One region of the Streptomyces sp. NPDC091272 genome, then DNA from elsewhere that is predicted to be linked to it. Evidence: riboswitches for the same ligand, from Rfam matches in the RefSeq annotation. Region 1 holds a riboswitch; the other holds the start of a gene.
What was found. A riboswitch is a leader RNA that binds a small molecule or an ion and turns the genes downstream of it on or off. The one in region 1 is predicted to bind glycine.

Region 1 (7,095 bases):
TCCGCGATCTCACGGAACCTGGCGAAGTCCAGCTGGCGCGGGTACGCGGACCAGCCGGCCACGATCAGCTTCGGCTGGGACTCCTTGGCGAGCCGGGACACCTCGTCCATGTCCACCTGGCCGGACTCGTCGACGTGGTACGGGACCACGTTGTAGAGCTTGCCGGAGAAGTTGATCTTCATGCCGTGGGTCAGGTGACCGCCGTGGGCGAGGTTGAGGCCCATGATCGTGTCGCCCGGCTTCAGCAGCGCGAACATCGCGGCGGCGTTGGCCTGCGCGCCCGAGTGCGGCTGGACGTTCGCGTGCTCGGCACCGAACAGCGCCTTGATGCGGTCGATGGCGATCTGCTCGACGACATCGACGTGCTCGCAGCCGCCGTAGTAGCGGCGGCCCGGATAGCCCTCGGCGTACTTGTTGGTGAGGACCGAGCCCTGGGCCTCCATGACCGCGACCGGGGCGAAGTTCTCCGAGGCGATCATTTCGAGGGTGGACTGCTGGCGGTGGAGCTCGGCGTCGACTGCGGCGGCGACGTCCGGGTCCAGCTCGTGGAGGGAGGAGTTGAGAAGCGACATCAGGCGGGTCCCTAGGGGTTCAGGCGAATCGGTTGCCGGAGCTTTTCGGTTGCCGGAGCGTTTCAGTTGCCCGAGAGCGCGGAGTACTCCTCGGCGGAGAGCAGATCGGAAGGCTCCTCGGTGACGCGCACCTTGAACAGCCAGCCGCCCTCGAAGGGGGCGGAGTTCACCAGCGACGGGTCGGCCACGACGTCCGCGTTCGCCTCGACGACCTCACCGGTCACCGGGGCGTACAGGTCGCTGACGGACTTGGTCGACTCCAGCTCCCCGCAGGTCTCACCCGCGGTCACCGTCTCGCCGACCTCAGGGAGCTGGGCGTAGACGACGTCACCGAGCGCGTTGGCCGCGAACTCCGTGATGCCGATCGTCGCGACGCCGTCCTCGGACGTCGCGAGCCACTCGTGCTCCTTGCTGTAACGCAGCTGCTGGGGGTTGCTCATGGCTGAATTCTCCTGGATGCGGGGGAGTGCTGAGGAACGGGGTCTTGACAGATGAGACGGGGGTTCGCTGCCGGGGATGCGGCGATTGTCACTTCTGGCGCTTGTAGAACGGCAGGGCGACGACCTCGTACGGCTCGTGGGCGCCGCGGATGTCCACGCCGACACCCGCCGTGCCGGGGGCCGCGAAGGCCGCGTCGACGTACGCCATGGCGATCGGCCTGCCGAGGGTGGGGGACGGGGCGCCCGAGGTCACCTCACCGACGACCTGGCCCTCGTGCACCACCTGGTAGCCCGAGCGGGGCACCCGGCGGCCCTCGGCGATCAGGCCGACGAGCTTGCGGGGCGGGGCGCTCCCGGCCCGCTCGGCCGCCGCCTCCAGGGACGTACGCCCGACGAAGTCGCCGTCCTTCTCGAACTTGACGACCCGGCCGAGTCCGGCGTCGAAGGGGGTGAGCTTCGTCGTCAGCTCGTTGCCGTACAGCGGCATTCCCGCTTCGAGGCGCAGCGTGTCGCGGCAGGACAGGCCGCACGGGACGAGACCGGCGTCGGCGCCCGCCTCGGTCAGTGCCCGCCACAGCTGCTCCGCGTGGACCGGGCGCACGAACAGCTCGAAGCCGTCCTCACCGGTGTAGCCGGTACGGGCGATCAGCGCGGGCACTCCCGCGACGGTGCCGGGCAGGCCCGCGTAGTACTTGAGGCCGTCCAGGTCGGCGTCCGTGACGGACTTCAGGATGCCGGGGGACTCCGGGCCCTGCACCGCGATCAGGGCGTACGCGTCGCGGTCGTCCCGTACCTCGGCGTCGAAGCCCTCCGCGCGGGTCACCAGCGCGTCCAGGACGGTCTGGGCGTTTCCGGCGTTGGCGACGACCATGAACTCCGTCTCACCGAGCCGGTAGACGATCAGGTCGTCGACGATGCCGCCGTCCTCCTGGCAGATCATCGTGTACCGGGCGCGGCCGAGGCCGACGGTGGCGATGTTGCCGACCAGGGCGAAGGCGAGGAGGTCGACGGCCTGCGGTCCCGTGACGGTGATCTCGCCCATGTGGGAGAGGTCGAAGAGGCCGGCCCTGGTCCGCACGGCGTTGTGCTCGTCGCGCTCGGACGCGTACCGCAGAGGCATGTCCCAGCCCGCGAAGTCGGTCATGGTCGCGCCGAGTGAGCGATGCAGGGCATCGAGGGCGGTGTGTCGGGGTGCGGTGCTCATGAGGACAAGACTCCCAGGGCATGACGACGAGGACGGTCCTCCCCATCTGTCATCGGAACCTGAGAGGTTCGCCGGGGCAACTGCGACCGGCTTGCACCTTGGGTGGGGTCACGCCGTCGTCGACAGGGTGACCCGCTTTTCAGATCTGCCTCGCCCGCGCGGTACGGGGCCTGAGAGATTCAAGGGAGGAGCTTGCTCCTTCGGCGTCCCGGGCACTGCTGCCCCGGACTCTCCCGCGCGGATTCATGCGGCCGTTGTGAAGTTGGGTGTGCGCAGGGGGTGCCTGGCGCGCACATCATTGCACGCCCCCTCCGGTCGGCAAATCGCTTGTCCCGCATTACCTTTTCTTTACACTTCTTGGGCAAGGGTTGAGTCATGTCCACAGGGGGACCACAGGGGGAGGGGTGAGGACGTTGCAGCAGTCCAGTGCGTGTGCCGCTACGGCAGCCGTAGGGGTGAAGCCGGGCGTGAGGGCGGTGGGGCCCGTGCCGGTGCCGGTCGTGCGTGACCTGCGCGACCGTGCGGGGCGCGGTCCGCGTCTGCTGATGTTCGCCGCGGGGGACGTGGTCGTCGTCTCCGGGCTGCCGGGCAGCGGCAAGTCCACCCTGATCCGCAGGGCGGTGGCGGGGGTGCGCACCATCGACTCGCAGGACGTGCGGGAGCGGTGGGAGCAGCGGATGCCGCGCTCGCTGCCGTACGCCCTCTACCGCCCGCTGGTGCGCGTCGCCCACTACGCGGGACTGCGCAGGGCGCTGCGCTCGGGCGAGAGCGTGGTCGTGCACGACTGCGGTACGCAGGCGTGGGTGCGGCGCTGGCTGGCGCGCGAGGCCCGCAGACGGGGGCGCGGGCTGCGGATGGTGCTGCTCGACGTGACGCCGGACGTGGCCAGGGACGGCCAGCGGGACCGCGGACGCGGAGTCTCCGGCTACGCCTTCGCACGCCACCGCAGGGCGGTCGGCACGCTGGTCCGCGACGCGGAGGGCGAGCGGCTGCCCGCGGGGTGCGCGTCGGCGGTACTGCTGGACCGGGAGGCGGCCGGGGCCCTGCGCGAGATCGGCTTCGAGGGGAACTGACCCGCGGGAAAGGCCTCTGGCGGGAGCTGACTTACGGGGAGGCCCCGGCGGGGGCTGACCCACGGAGAGGCCCCCGGCGGGAGCTGACCCACGGGGAGGCCCCCGGCGGGAGCTGACCCACGGGGAAGGCCCCCGGCGCTGTGCTGCCGGGGGCCCTTCGCCACGCCGTGCGCAGCTGGGTCAGAACCTCGTCCACGTGGCGGTCCGGGAGACGGTGGTCCTGGACATCAGGGCGCCGGAGAGCTTCGTCACGGAGCTGAGGGACTGGCGCGTCTTCTTCCAGTCGCCCGTGACGAGCGCCTCGACCAGGTTCTTCAGCTGTGCCTTGAGCTCGGTCCGGGCCTTGCCGGCGTCCGGCTTCGGCTCGGCGGCACCCTGGCCCCGGCCCGCCGCCGGGTCCGGCTTCGGGGCGGCGTCCCGCTCGGCGGCCGCGGGGCGGCCCAGTGCGGCGGCCAACTTGGCCTCGACCTGCGTACGGGCCTGGTGACGGCCGGCAGGGACGTCGTCGGCGTCGTCGTCGTCGAACATGGTGCGGGCGGCCTCGGCCAGCTCGTCCAGGCCCCGTACGTCCTCCAGCAGCTCGTCCAGGTCCCGCGCGGCCTCGCGCTGCTGCGCCGTCGGGGCGGAGACGGCCGGGGTGTGGTCCCCGGGGTCCACGGCCGCGACCGCGGCACCGGCCGTGCCGAGGATCAGCGCCCCGCAGAGCGACGTGGAGAGGGCGAGCGCGGCGGCCTTGTGCAGAGCCATGACGGCGGGTTCCTTCCGGAAGGACTGCGTGGGGACGACCGGTACGTCGACCCTGCCCGCCACCCTCGGACCACCAGGCACTCTCCGCAACCGGAGAGTCACTTTGTGTGTCCGTTCGGGTGTACCGACCACCGGGCACGCGCCCGGCGATAGGCTCGGCACGCAGGGCGCGAGCAGCGAGAAGGGGCAGTCCGTGGACATACCGGAGACGACGGGGCAGTACGGCGCGGCAGGCGGGTACGGGGGTGGCTGGCCCTGCAACGAGCTCGAAGAGGTGCTCGCCGCCTCGCTCGGCAGTCCCGCCGCCGGCGCCCGCCTCGTCGAGACGATCGGCCGCAGCTCCCTGTGGGTCCCGCTGCCGAACGGCGGCGGCCCCGACCAGGGACCGCTCGACCTGCCGACCACGGAGATCGAAGGGCAGGCGTACGTGCCCGTCTTCAGCTCCGAGCAGCAGTTCCGCCAGTGCGCGGGCAGCCACATGCCCTTCGCGGTCGCGCCCGCCGTGGAGTTCGCCCGCGGCCTGCCGCCGCAGCTGGGTATCGCCGTGAACCCCGGCGGCAACGTCGGCGTGCCGCTGCCGCCCCCCGCCGTCGCCGAGCTCTGCCGCACCGGGCGGACCCCGCTGGACGGGCCGGCGACCGGAGGCCGGGTGCGGCTGTTCGAGCCGGACTGGCAGGAGGAGCCGGTCGACTTCCTGGCCGCCGCCGCGGGCGAGTTCCAGCAGAGCGGTGTGGTGGTCACCGCCCGGCGGTCGCTGGCCAGCATCGAGGGCGGTGAGCCGGTGCTGTTCGTCGGCGTACAGCTGTCGTCGTGGGAGGGTGCGGACCGCAACGCGCCGATGGACGCGCTCGGCCGGGCGCTCGGCCGGGAGAGCGTGCCGTGGCCGGTGCATCTGCTGCTGCTGGACATGGCGCAGCAGGATCCGGTGGCGGAGTGGATGCTGGGGCGGGTGCGGCCCTTCTACCAAAGGGAACACTGAATGGGGAACCGACACCGATCCGGTGCCGGGAGTGCCGCTTAAGCTGGTTTGATGACCTCGCCGCACGGGGGCGAATCGTTCGAGTGCGGCCGGCGTCGACACGGTGGATCGAAGAGGGGCGGGACCCAGGGTGAGCGCGTCAGGCACCGCGGCGGCCGGACAGGTCGAGCACATGCTGCGCCAGGTGACGCCCGGACGGTTCGACGCGTACGAGGCGCTGCTGCACGCCCTGGTGAAGGGCCGGCTGTGGATGCTGCTGTGGCACGGCACGGCCGGCTCCCCCGACGCCCAGTACGGGAACATGGACGTCGAGGGCTTCGGCTACGCACCGTGTGTGACCTCCGCGCAGGAGCTCGCCGCCAGCGGCTGGAACCGGGCGTACGAGGTGGGCACCGGCATCGACCTGGCCCGCGCCCTCTACCCCGACCGCTGGGGCATCTGGCTGAACCCGCACGCCCCCGGCGGTGGCGTCGGCATCCCCTGGCTCGACCTTCGGCGCATCGCCACCGGCCTGGACCGGATGCCGGCCGGCCCCCTTCGGATGTCCGAACCCGCCCTTGAGATCCCGCAGTTCTACGCCCAGCTGGCACAGAACGCGCACCGGACGCCCGCCGTCCGCGCGCTCAGCCGCGCCTGGGTGCAGCCGGCGCTCGGCGCCCCGTACCTCGCCATCGGTCTCGACCTCTACGACACCGGCAGGCAGTCGGTGGAGGCGGTGCGGGCGATGATGCAGCAGTCCATCGGTGTCGTCCCCGACGGGCTGCCGGTGTCCACGGTCGCGATGACCGACGAGCACGACCCGGTCGGCATGTGGCTGCGCGCCAACGCCCGGCCGTTCTACGACCGCGACGCGCACGCACCCGCGCCCACCGGTGCGCCCGGCTACGGCTACCCGCCGTCGCGGGCGTACTGAACCAGCACATAAGCCACCTGCCCAAAAGCCCCTTCGGGGGTCAATTGGCATGCCCGAAAGACCAGTTGGCGGCCTGACCGCACGAAGTCATGGTCTGTCCCAATTTAGCGGTTCTGCACGGCAGTTGGCCGGTACTGCCGTAGGGTGCGCCCAATTGCCCACTGTTCGCCCCTCGTTCAGCGCCGTCCGGATACCGGAAAGCCGCAGACAGCATCACGGTTGCGCATCCATTGTCCGAGGGGTCTGGCGGCAGGTGGCACGCACATTGAAGACTCCCGGCATCAAGGGGCGTTCGCCCTGTGTTCGACAAGCTTCAGGCCGCCACTAGCGGCGAGCAAGGGCCGGTGACCGCTGGCCGAGAGGGGTCGCGACCACGATGACGGCACCACTTCACGACGCGCCGGCGGCGGAACCCGCGACGGCCGATGTCGCGGCCGGTGTGCGGGCGAAGAAGATCGAGGGCCGCTCACCGTGGCGCATCGCCTGGGTCAGGCTGAAGCGGGACAAGCTCGCGCTCACGGGCGGCATCATCGTCCTGCTGCTGGTGCTCGTCGCAGTGTTCGCCCCGGCGATCGCCGCTCTGGTCGGGCAGACGCCCGAAGGCCGTAACGAAGACCTGATCGACCCGCTGTTCGGCACGCCGATCGGTTCCTTCGGCGGCATCAGCGGCGACCACTGGCTGGGTGTGGAGCCCACCAGCGGCCGGGACGTCTTCACCCGCATCATCTACGGCGCCCGGGTCTCCCTGGTCGTGGGCTTCCTGGCGGCCGTCGTCGCCGTCGTCTTCGGCACCCTCTTCGGCACCCTGGCCGGTTACTTCGGCGGCTGGCTCGACACGGTGATCAGCCGTGTGATGGACATGCTGCTGGCCTTCCCGCAGCTGCTGTTCGTCATCTCGCTGATCTCGGTGATGCCGAACTCGATGCTCGGCCTCGAAGGAAGCGGCGTCCGGCTGCTGGCCATGATCCTGGTGATCGGCTTCTTCGGCTGGCCCTACATCGGCCGCATCGTGCGCGGCCAGGTGCTCTCGCTGCGTGAACGCGAGTACGTGGAGGCCGCGCGCAGCCTCGGTGCGGGCCGCGGCTACATCGTCGTGAAGGAGCTGCTGCCGAACCTGGTGGCCCCCATCACCGTCTACTCGACGCTGATGATTCCGACCAACATCCT
Region 2 (7,095 bases), on a different contig from region 1:
GGCGCTGCGGTCCGGCTCGAACTGAGCCTTAACCGGTGTGAACAGGAGCCCGACTACCCAAACCGGTCGGGCACGTCCTAGGGTTGCTGTGTGAACGAGCTCGACGTCGTAGGTGTCAGGGTGGAAATGCCCAACAACCAGCCGATCGTGCTCCTGCGTGAAGTGGGAGGCGATCGGTACCTTCCCATTTGGATCGGACCGGGTGAGGCCACGGCCATCGCCTTTGCCCAGCAGGGGCTGGCACCCGCCAGGCCGCTGACGCACGACCTCTTCAAGGACGTGCTCGAAGCGGTCGGCCAGGAGCTCACCGAGGTGCGGATCACCGACCTGCGGGACGGGGTGTTCTACGCCGAGCTGGTCTTCGCCAGCGGGGTGGAGGTCAGTGCGCGGCCCTCGGACGCGATAGCGCTGGCGCTGCGCACCGGGACGCCGATCTACGGCAGTGACGGGGTGCTGGACGACGCCGGAATCGCCATCCCGGACGAGCAGGAGGACGAGGTGGAGAAGTTCCGCGAGTTCCTCGACCAGATCTCGCCGGAGGACTTCGGTACCAACAGCCAGTGAGCTGCCGGCCGTGAGCCGCGGTCCCCAGGGCCGTGCCTCTCGGCCGGGCCTGCCATTTCCAGGGGGCACAAGGGCATTCAGCTAGCCTTTCCCCGCATCGGGATACGGCAAACCACTCTCAGGGTGATTATCACCCGGCGTGCCTAGTGTGGCGATCGTTGACGCACCCCGGGTGACTGCCTACCGTCGACAGGGCAGGTCAAGGACGGAGGTCGGCGTGAGAATCAGCGGCGACGGTACGGCGACGGGCGGGCCGTATCCGCTCGGCAGTTCGGCCGACCCCATGAACGGTCAGCACCCCCTCGCCCCGGCTCAGGCCGCCGCGGGGGCAGTCGACACGGTCGGGTACCGGGGGCCCACCGCGTGTGCGGCGGCCGGTATCACCTACCGGCAACTGGACTACTGGGCGCGTACCGGGCTCGTCGAGCCGAGCGTGCGGCCTGCCTACGGATCAGGGACGCAGCGGCTGTACAGCTTCCGTGACGTCGTTGTCCTCAAGATCGTCAAGCGGTTCCTGGACACCGGTGTCGCCCTCCAGAACATCCGCGCGGCCGTCCAGCACCTCAGGGAGCGCGGCTTCCAGGATCTGGAGCGGGTGACGCTGATGAGTGACGGGGCGACCGTCTACGAGTGCGTCTCGCCGGACGAGGTCGTCAGCCTGCTGCAGGGCGGCCAGGGAGTCTTCGGAATCGCCGTGGGCGTGGTGTGGCGGGACGTCGAGACGGCGCTCTCGCAGCTGCACGGGGAACGTGTCGACACCGGCGAGACGCTGGTCGGGAACAACCCGGGTGACGAGCTGGCGCGCAGGCGCAACCGGGCCGGCTGACGCCTCCGGCCGATTGTCAGTGGCGTAGGGCAGCATCGGTGGGGTGAGGACCGCACCGACCATTCTGCATCTGGACATGGATGCCTTCTACGCCTCCGCGGAGCAGGCGGCGAAGCCGAGCCTGCGCGGGAAACCGGTGGTCGTGGGCGGGCTCGGGCCGCGCGGTGTGGTCGCCACCGCTTCGTACGAGGCGAGGCGCTTCGGCGTGCACTCGGCCATGCCGACGGCCCAGGCGCGCAGGCTCGCGCCGAACGCCGCCTACCTGGTCCCGCGCTTCGCGCTCTACCGCACGGTGAGTGAGCAGGTGATGGAGCTGCTGGGACAGCTCTCGCCGCTGGTGGAGCCGCTCAGCCTGGACGAGGCCTTCGTGGACCTGGAGGCGGGCGGGACGGCGGCGGACACCGCGACCGCGCGGGCGGTCGGCGAGCGGCTCAGGGAGCGGATCAGGGCGGTCACCGGGCTGTGCGGTTCGGTGGGGCTCGCAGGTTCCAAGATGCTCGCCAAGATCGCTTCCGAGGAGGCCAAGCCGGACGGCCTGGTGCTGATCGCTCCCGGGACCGAGCGCGAGCTGCTGGCGCCGAGGTCGGTGCGGATCCTGCCGGGCGTGGGGCCCGCGACCGGGGACCACCTGCGGCGGGCCGGGATGACGACGGTGGCTGACCTGGCGGCGGCGGGCGAGGCCGAGCTCGTACGGCTGCTGGGCAAGGCACACGGGGCGTCGCTGTACCGGATGGCGCAGGGTATCGACGACCGGCCCGTGGTGGCCGAGCGGGACGCTAAGTCGGTGTCGGTCGAGGACACCTTCGACGTGGACCTGCACGACCGGGTGCGGGTGCGCTCGGAGGTCGAGCGGCTGGCAGAGCGCTGCGTGCAGCGGCTGCGGGCGGCCGGGCGGTCGGGCCGGACCGTGGTGCTCAAGGTGCGGAGGTTCGACTTCTCGACACTGACCCGCTCGGAGACGCTGCGGGGGCCGACGGACGACGCGGGGGTGGTACGGGAGGCGGCGGCGCGACTGCTGGAGGGCGTCGACACCACGGGTGGGGTGCGACTGCTCGGCGTGGGGGTGACGGGGCTGGCGGACTACACCCAGGAAGACCTCTTCGCGCAGGCGGCCCAGGCGTTCCGAGAAACGCAAGGGGCGGAGGCGGCACAGTCGGGGCGGGCGAACGAGGCCGGGCGGGACACGCGGGCGGACCGGGCACAGGGGGAAGCGCGGGACGCGGTGGTGGCGGGTACGGCCGGGGGGAGTGCCGTGGGGGCCGAGGTCTGGGTTGCTGAGTCTGGGACCGATCGCGAGTCCGGGAGAGGTGCCGGGCCCGGAGCCGTAGCGGGGACCACAGACGTCGCGCCAGGAAGCGTGAGTACGGACGGCGGCGACGCCGAAGCCGGAAGCGGGCCGGGCGCGGCGGCGGGGAACGCGGGAGATGCGGTGGCCGGCGGAGCCCAGCCCGTGGAGCCCGCGGAGGAGCGGCGGTGGCACGCGGGGCACGACGTGCGGCACGCGAAATACGGCGCGGGATGGGTGCAGGGCAGCGGCTTGGGGCGGGTGACCGTGCGCTTCGAAGAACCAGGCTCGCAGGGGCCGGGGCGGGTAAGGACCTTCCGGACGGACGATCCGGAGCTGGAGGCGGCGCAGCCGTTGCCGCTGGTGGGGATACCGGGGGCGGGGACGGAGAGCGGGGACTAGGGATCGGTCGGGGGCCGGGCGATCGCATGGAGACCCGGACGAAGACGAATGGGTGTGCAGGCGCGCAGGGCCTGGAGGGCTGGCCGTGTGGTGCCGGAGGGTCCGAAAGGGAGGGCCGGGCGGGGGCGGGCCGGACGTATGGGGGCCGGAGCGTGGCTGTGCGGGCGGGAGCCCGAGGGGCCGGGCGTGTCGACGCGGGTGCGCGAGGTCCGGAGAGCCGGCCGGTTGGGCATCTGAGGGTCCGGGCGCAAGGCTGGGCGGGCCGCATCTGCGGGCCGGTCAGGGAGCCGTGCGGGCGTCCGAGGGGCCGGGCGGGTATCCGATGAGGCCGGGCGGGGGCCGGGCGGGTATCCGATGAGGGCGGGCGGAAGGCTGGGTGGGCGTCTGCCGGCCGGTCAGGAAGCCGTGCGGGCGTCCGAGGGTCCGGACGGGAGGCCTTGCGGGGGCCCCGAGGTGTGGGATCCGGGGGTCGGGGGCCCGGGATCCGGGGTCCGGGTGGGAGGGGTCAAGGGCTTTCCGGGGGGTTCGGTTGGGTGGTGGTTTCGGGGGCGAGAGTGCCGAAGTCTCGGTCGGCGGTGGGTGGGGAGAAGTGCAGGCCGTAGTGGTGGTAGAGCTGGAGTTCCTGTTCGGGGGAAAGGTGCCGGCCTACGCCGAAGTCCGGGGCGTCCTTGATCAGGGACTTCTCGAACGGGATGCGCAGAGTGTTGCCTTCGAGGCTGCTGGGCTCCAGCGGGACGAAGGCGTCCCGGCTGAAGAGGCCGGTGCGGACGGCCGCCCACTCCGGTACGCCCGTGGCATCGTCCAGGTAGACCTCGTCCACCGTTCCGATCTTGGTGCCGTTGCGGTCGAACGCCTTGCGGCCGATCAGGCTGCGCGGATCGATGTCGGTCTCCACGGTCCCGTCCCTTCAGCTGTCGCAACTGCTGTGTAGCCGCGTAAAACACTACGAAAGAGCAGATTTGAGAGCCTGGCCACTCGAGGGATCTGCACGGGAGTGCGCTGGTAGGCTGGCCGATGGCTGCTGACCCCGCGCGGGAGAGTCCTCCGAGATGGATTTCGGAGGCGCCGAAGGAGCAACTCCTCCCCGGAATCTCTCAGGCCCCTGTACCGCACGGACGAGGTCACTCTGGAAAGCAGGGCGGTTGGCGGGCACGGCGCAGGCCGGTGCGCGATCCTCCCTCACCGACGGTGAAAGTCGGGGCCCGTTCGCGGTGCTCCGGTGAAGCTCTCAGGTTGAGATGACAGAGGGGGAGGCCGTCCGGGTACCCGTGCCGTGGTGCCCCTCGCAGGTCGTGTCAGACCAGGAGGCCTTCCGCAGATGACCGCCAACCGTCGTATCGCACTCGCAGAGCTTGAGCGTGGAATCCCCTTTGAGCAGCGTCACATCGGTCCCGACGGTGAGGCGCAGGCCAAGATGCTCGCGCAGGTCGGGTACGGGTCGCTGGACGAGCTGACCGCCGCCGCGGTGCCGGACGCCATCAAGAACGCCGAGGCGCTGAGCCTGCCCGACGCGCGTACCGAGGCCGAGGTGCTGGCCGAGCTGCGGACGCTCGCCGACCGCAACGAGGTGCTGGCCCCGATGATCGGGCTCGGCTACTACGGGACGTTCACGCCGCCCGTCATCCTGCGGAACGTGATGGAGAACCCCGCCTGGTACACGGCCTACACGCCGTACCAGCCGGAGATCTCGCAGGGCCGGCTCGAAGCCCTGCTCAACTTCCAGACGATGGTCGCCGACCTGACCGGGCTGCCCACCTCGGGCGCCTCGCTGCTCGATGAAAGCACCGCCGCCGCCGAGGCCATGTCGCTCGCACGCCGGGTGGGCAAGGTCAAGAAGGGTGTGTTCCTCGTCGATGCGGAAACGCTTCCGCAGACCGTTGCCGTGATCCGGACGCGGGCCGAGCCGACCGGCGTCGAGGTGGTCGTCGCCGACCTGGCGGACGGCATTCCCGCCGAGATCGCCGAGCGCGGTGTGTTCGGCGTGCTGCTGCAGTATCCGGGTGCCTCCGGAGTCGTACGGGACATCAAGCCGGTGATCGAGCAGGCCCACGAGCTGGGTGCCGTCGTGACCGTCGCCGCGGATCTGCTGGCGCTGACGCTGCTGACGTCGCCGGGTGAGCTCGGCGCGGACATCGCTGTGGGTACGACGCAGCGGTTCGGGGTGCCGATGGGATTCGGCGGCCCGCACGCCGGGTTCATGGCCGTACGGGAGAAGTTCGCGCGCAGCCTGCCCGGACGGCTCGTGGGCGTGTCCGTGGACGCGGACGGGAACAAGGCCTACCGGCTGGCGCTGCAGACCCGCGAGCAGCACATCCGGCGTGAGAAGGCGACCAGCAACATCTGTACCGCGCAGGTGCTGCTGGCCGTCATGGCCGGTATGTACGCGGTTTACCACGGCCCCGAGGGGCTCAAGGGGATCGCGCGCCGGACGCACCGTTACGCGTCGATCCTCGCCGAGGGACTGCGCGCCGGTGGTGTCGAGGTCGTGCACGGTGCGTACTTCGACACGCTGACCGTACGGGTCCCGGGCAGGGCCGCCGAGGTGGTCGCCGCCGCGCGTGAGCACGGGGTGAACCTGCGGCTCGTGGACAACGACCTGGTGTCCGTGGCGTGCGACGAGACGACCGCACGGGCCCAAGTGACCGCCGTCTGGGCCGCGTTCGCGGTGGAGGGTGACATCGAGGCGCTGGACGCGGTCGTCGGTGAGGCGCTTCCCGACGGTCTGCTGCGCGGCGACGATTTCCTGACCCACCCGGTCTTCCAGCAGCACCGCTCCGAGACGGCCATGCTGCGCTACCTGCGCAAGCTCGCCGACCGGGACTACGCCCTGGACCGCGGCATGATCCCGCTCGGCTCGTGCACCATGAAGCTGAACGCGACGACCGAGATGGAGCCGGTGACCTGGCCCGAGTTCGGCCAGATCCACCCCTTCGTACCGGTCGACCAGGCCGCCGGCTACCTGACGCTCATCCGCGAGCTGGAGGAGCGCCTCGCCGAGGTCACCGGGTACGACGCGGTGTCCATCCAGCCCAACGCCGGTTCGCAGGGCGAGCTCGCCGGTCTCCTCGCGGTGCGCGCGTACCACCGGGCCAACGGCGACGAGCAGCGGACCGTCTGCCTGATCCCCTCGTCCGCGCACGGCACGAACGCCGCGAGCGCGGTGATGGCCGGTATGAAGGTGGTCGTCGTGAGGACGGCCGACGACGGCGAGGTCGACGTCGAGGACCTGCGGGCCAAGATCGAGCAGTACCGCGACGAACTGTCGGTGCTCATGATCACCTACCCGTCGACGCACGGCGTCTTCGAGGAGCACGTTGCCGACATCTGCGCGACCGTGCACGACGCGGGCGGGCAGGTCTACGTCGACGGCGCCAACCTGAACGCCCTGGTGGGTCTCGCCAAGCCCGGCAAGTTCGGCGGCGACGTGTCCCACCTGAACCTGCACAAGACCTTCTGCATCCCGCACGGCGGCGGCGGCCCGGGGGTCGGCCCCGTCGGTGTGCGCGCGCACCTCGCGCCGTACCTGCCCAACCACCCGCTCCAGCCGTCGGCGGGACCCGACACGGGCGTCGGGCCGGTCTCGGCGGCGCCGTGGGGCTCCGCGGGCATCCTGCCGATCTCCTGGGCGTACGTGCGGCTGATGGGCGGCGAGGGGCTGAAGCGGGCCACACAGGTGGCGGTGCTGGCGGCGAACTACATCGCCAAGCGGCTGGAGCCGCACTACCCGGTCCTCTACACCGGTCCGAACGGTCTCGTCGCGCACGAGTGCATCGTGGACCTGCGCCCGCTGGCCAAGTCGACGGGGGTGAGCGTGGACGACATCGCCAAGCGGCTCATCGACTACGGCTTCCACGCGCCGACCATGTCGTTCCCGGTGGCGGGGACCCTGATGATCGAGCCGACCGAGAGCGAGAACCTCGTCGAGCTGGACCGGTTCTGCGACACCATGATCGCGATTCGCGGCGAGATCGAGAAGGTCGGGTCGGGCGAGTGGCCCGCCGACGACAACCCGCTCGCG

Region 2: linked by a shared signal. The riboswitch ahead of gcvP (aminomethyl-transferring glycine dehydrogenase) and the one ahead of gcvT (glycine cleavage system aminomethyltransferase GcvT) in region 1 are both predicted to bind glycine.

What each region holds. Positions count from the first base shown of each region.
Region 1 covers NZ_JBIVVC010000009.1:4,218-11,312, forward strand. Annotated here, with positions in the region: gene glyA (serine hydroxymethyltransferase) at 1-572, opposite strand, end outside; gene gcvH (glycine cleavage system protein GcvH) at 635-1,012, opposite strand; gene gcvT (glycine cleavage system aminomethyltransferase GcvT) at 1,101-2,216, opposite strand; glycine riboswitch at 2,366-2,462, opposite strand; gene ACIQM4_RS23865 (AAA family ATPase) at 2,672-3,289, shown strand; gene ACIQM4_RS23870 (hypothetical protein) at 3,470-4,036, opposite strand; gene ACIQM4_RS23875 (enhanced serine sensitivity protein SseB) at 4,230-5,015, shown strand; gene ACIQM4_RS23880 (enhanced serine sensitivity protein SseB C-terminal domain-containing protein) at 5,146-5,928, shown strand; gene ACIQM4_RS23885 (ABC transporter permease) at 6,305-7,095, shown strand, end outside.
Region 2 covers NZ_JBIVVC010000008.1:7,409-14,503, forward strand. Annotated here, with positions in the region: gene ACIQM4_RS22220 (MerR family transcriptional regulator) at 1-25, shown strand, start outside; gene ACIQM4_RS22225 (bifunctional nuclease family protein) at 91-564, shown strand; gene ACIQM4_RS22230 (MerR family transcriptional regulator) at 782-1,390, shown strand; gene ACIQM4_RS22235 (DNA polymerase IV) at 1,434-3,077, shown strand; gene ACIQM4_RS22240 (PRC-barrel domain-containing protein) at 3,583-3,972, opposite strand; glycine riboswitch at 4,100-4,197, shown strand; gene gcvP (aminomethyl-transferring glycine dehydrogenase) at 4,396-7,095, shown strand, end outside.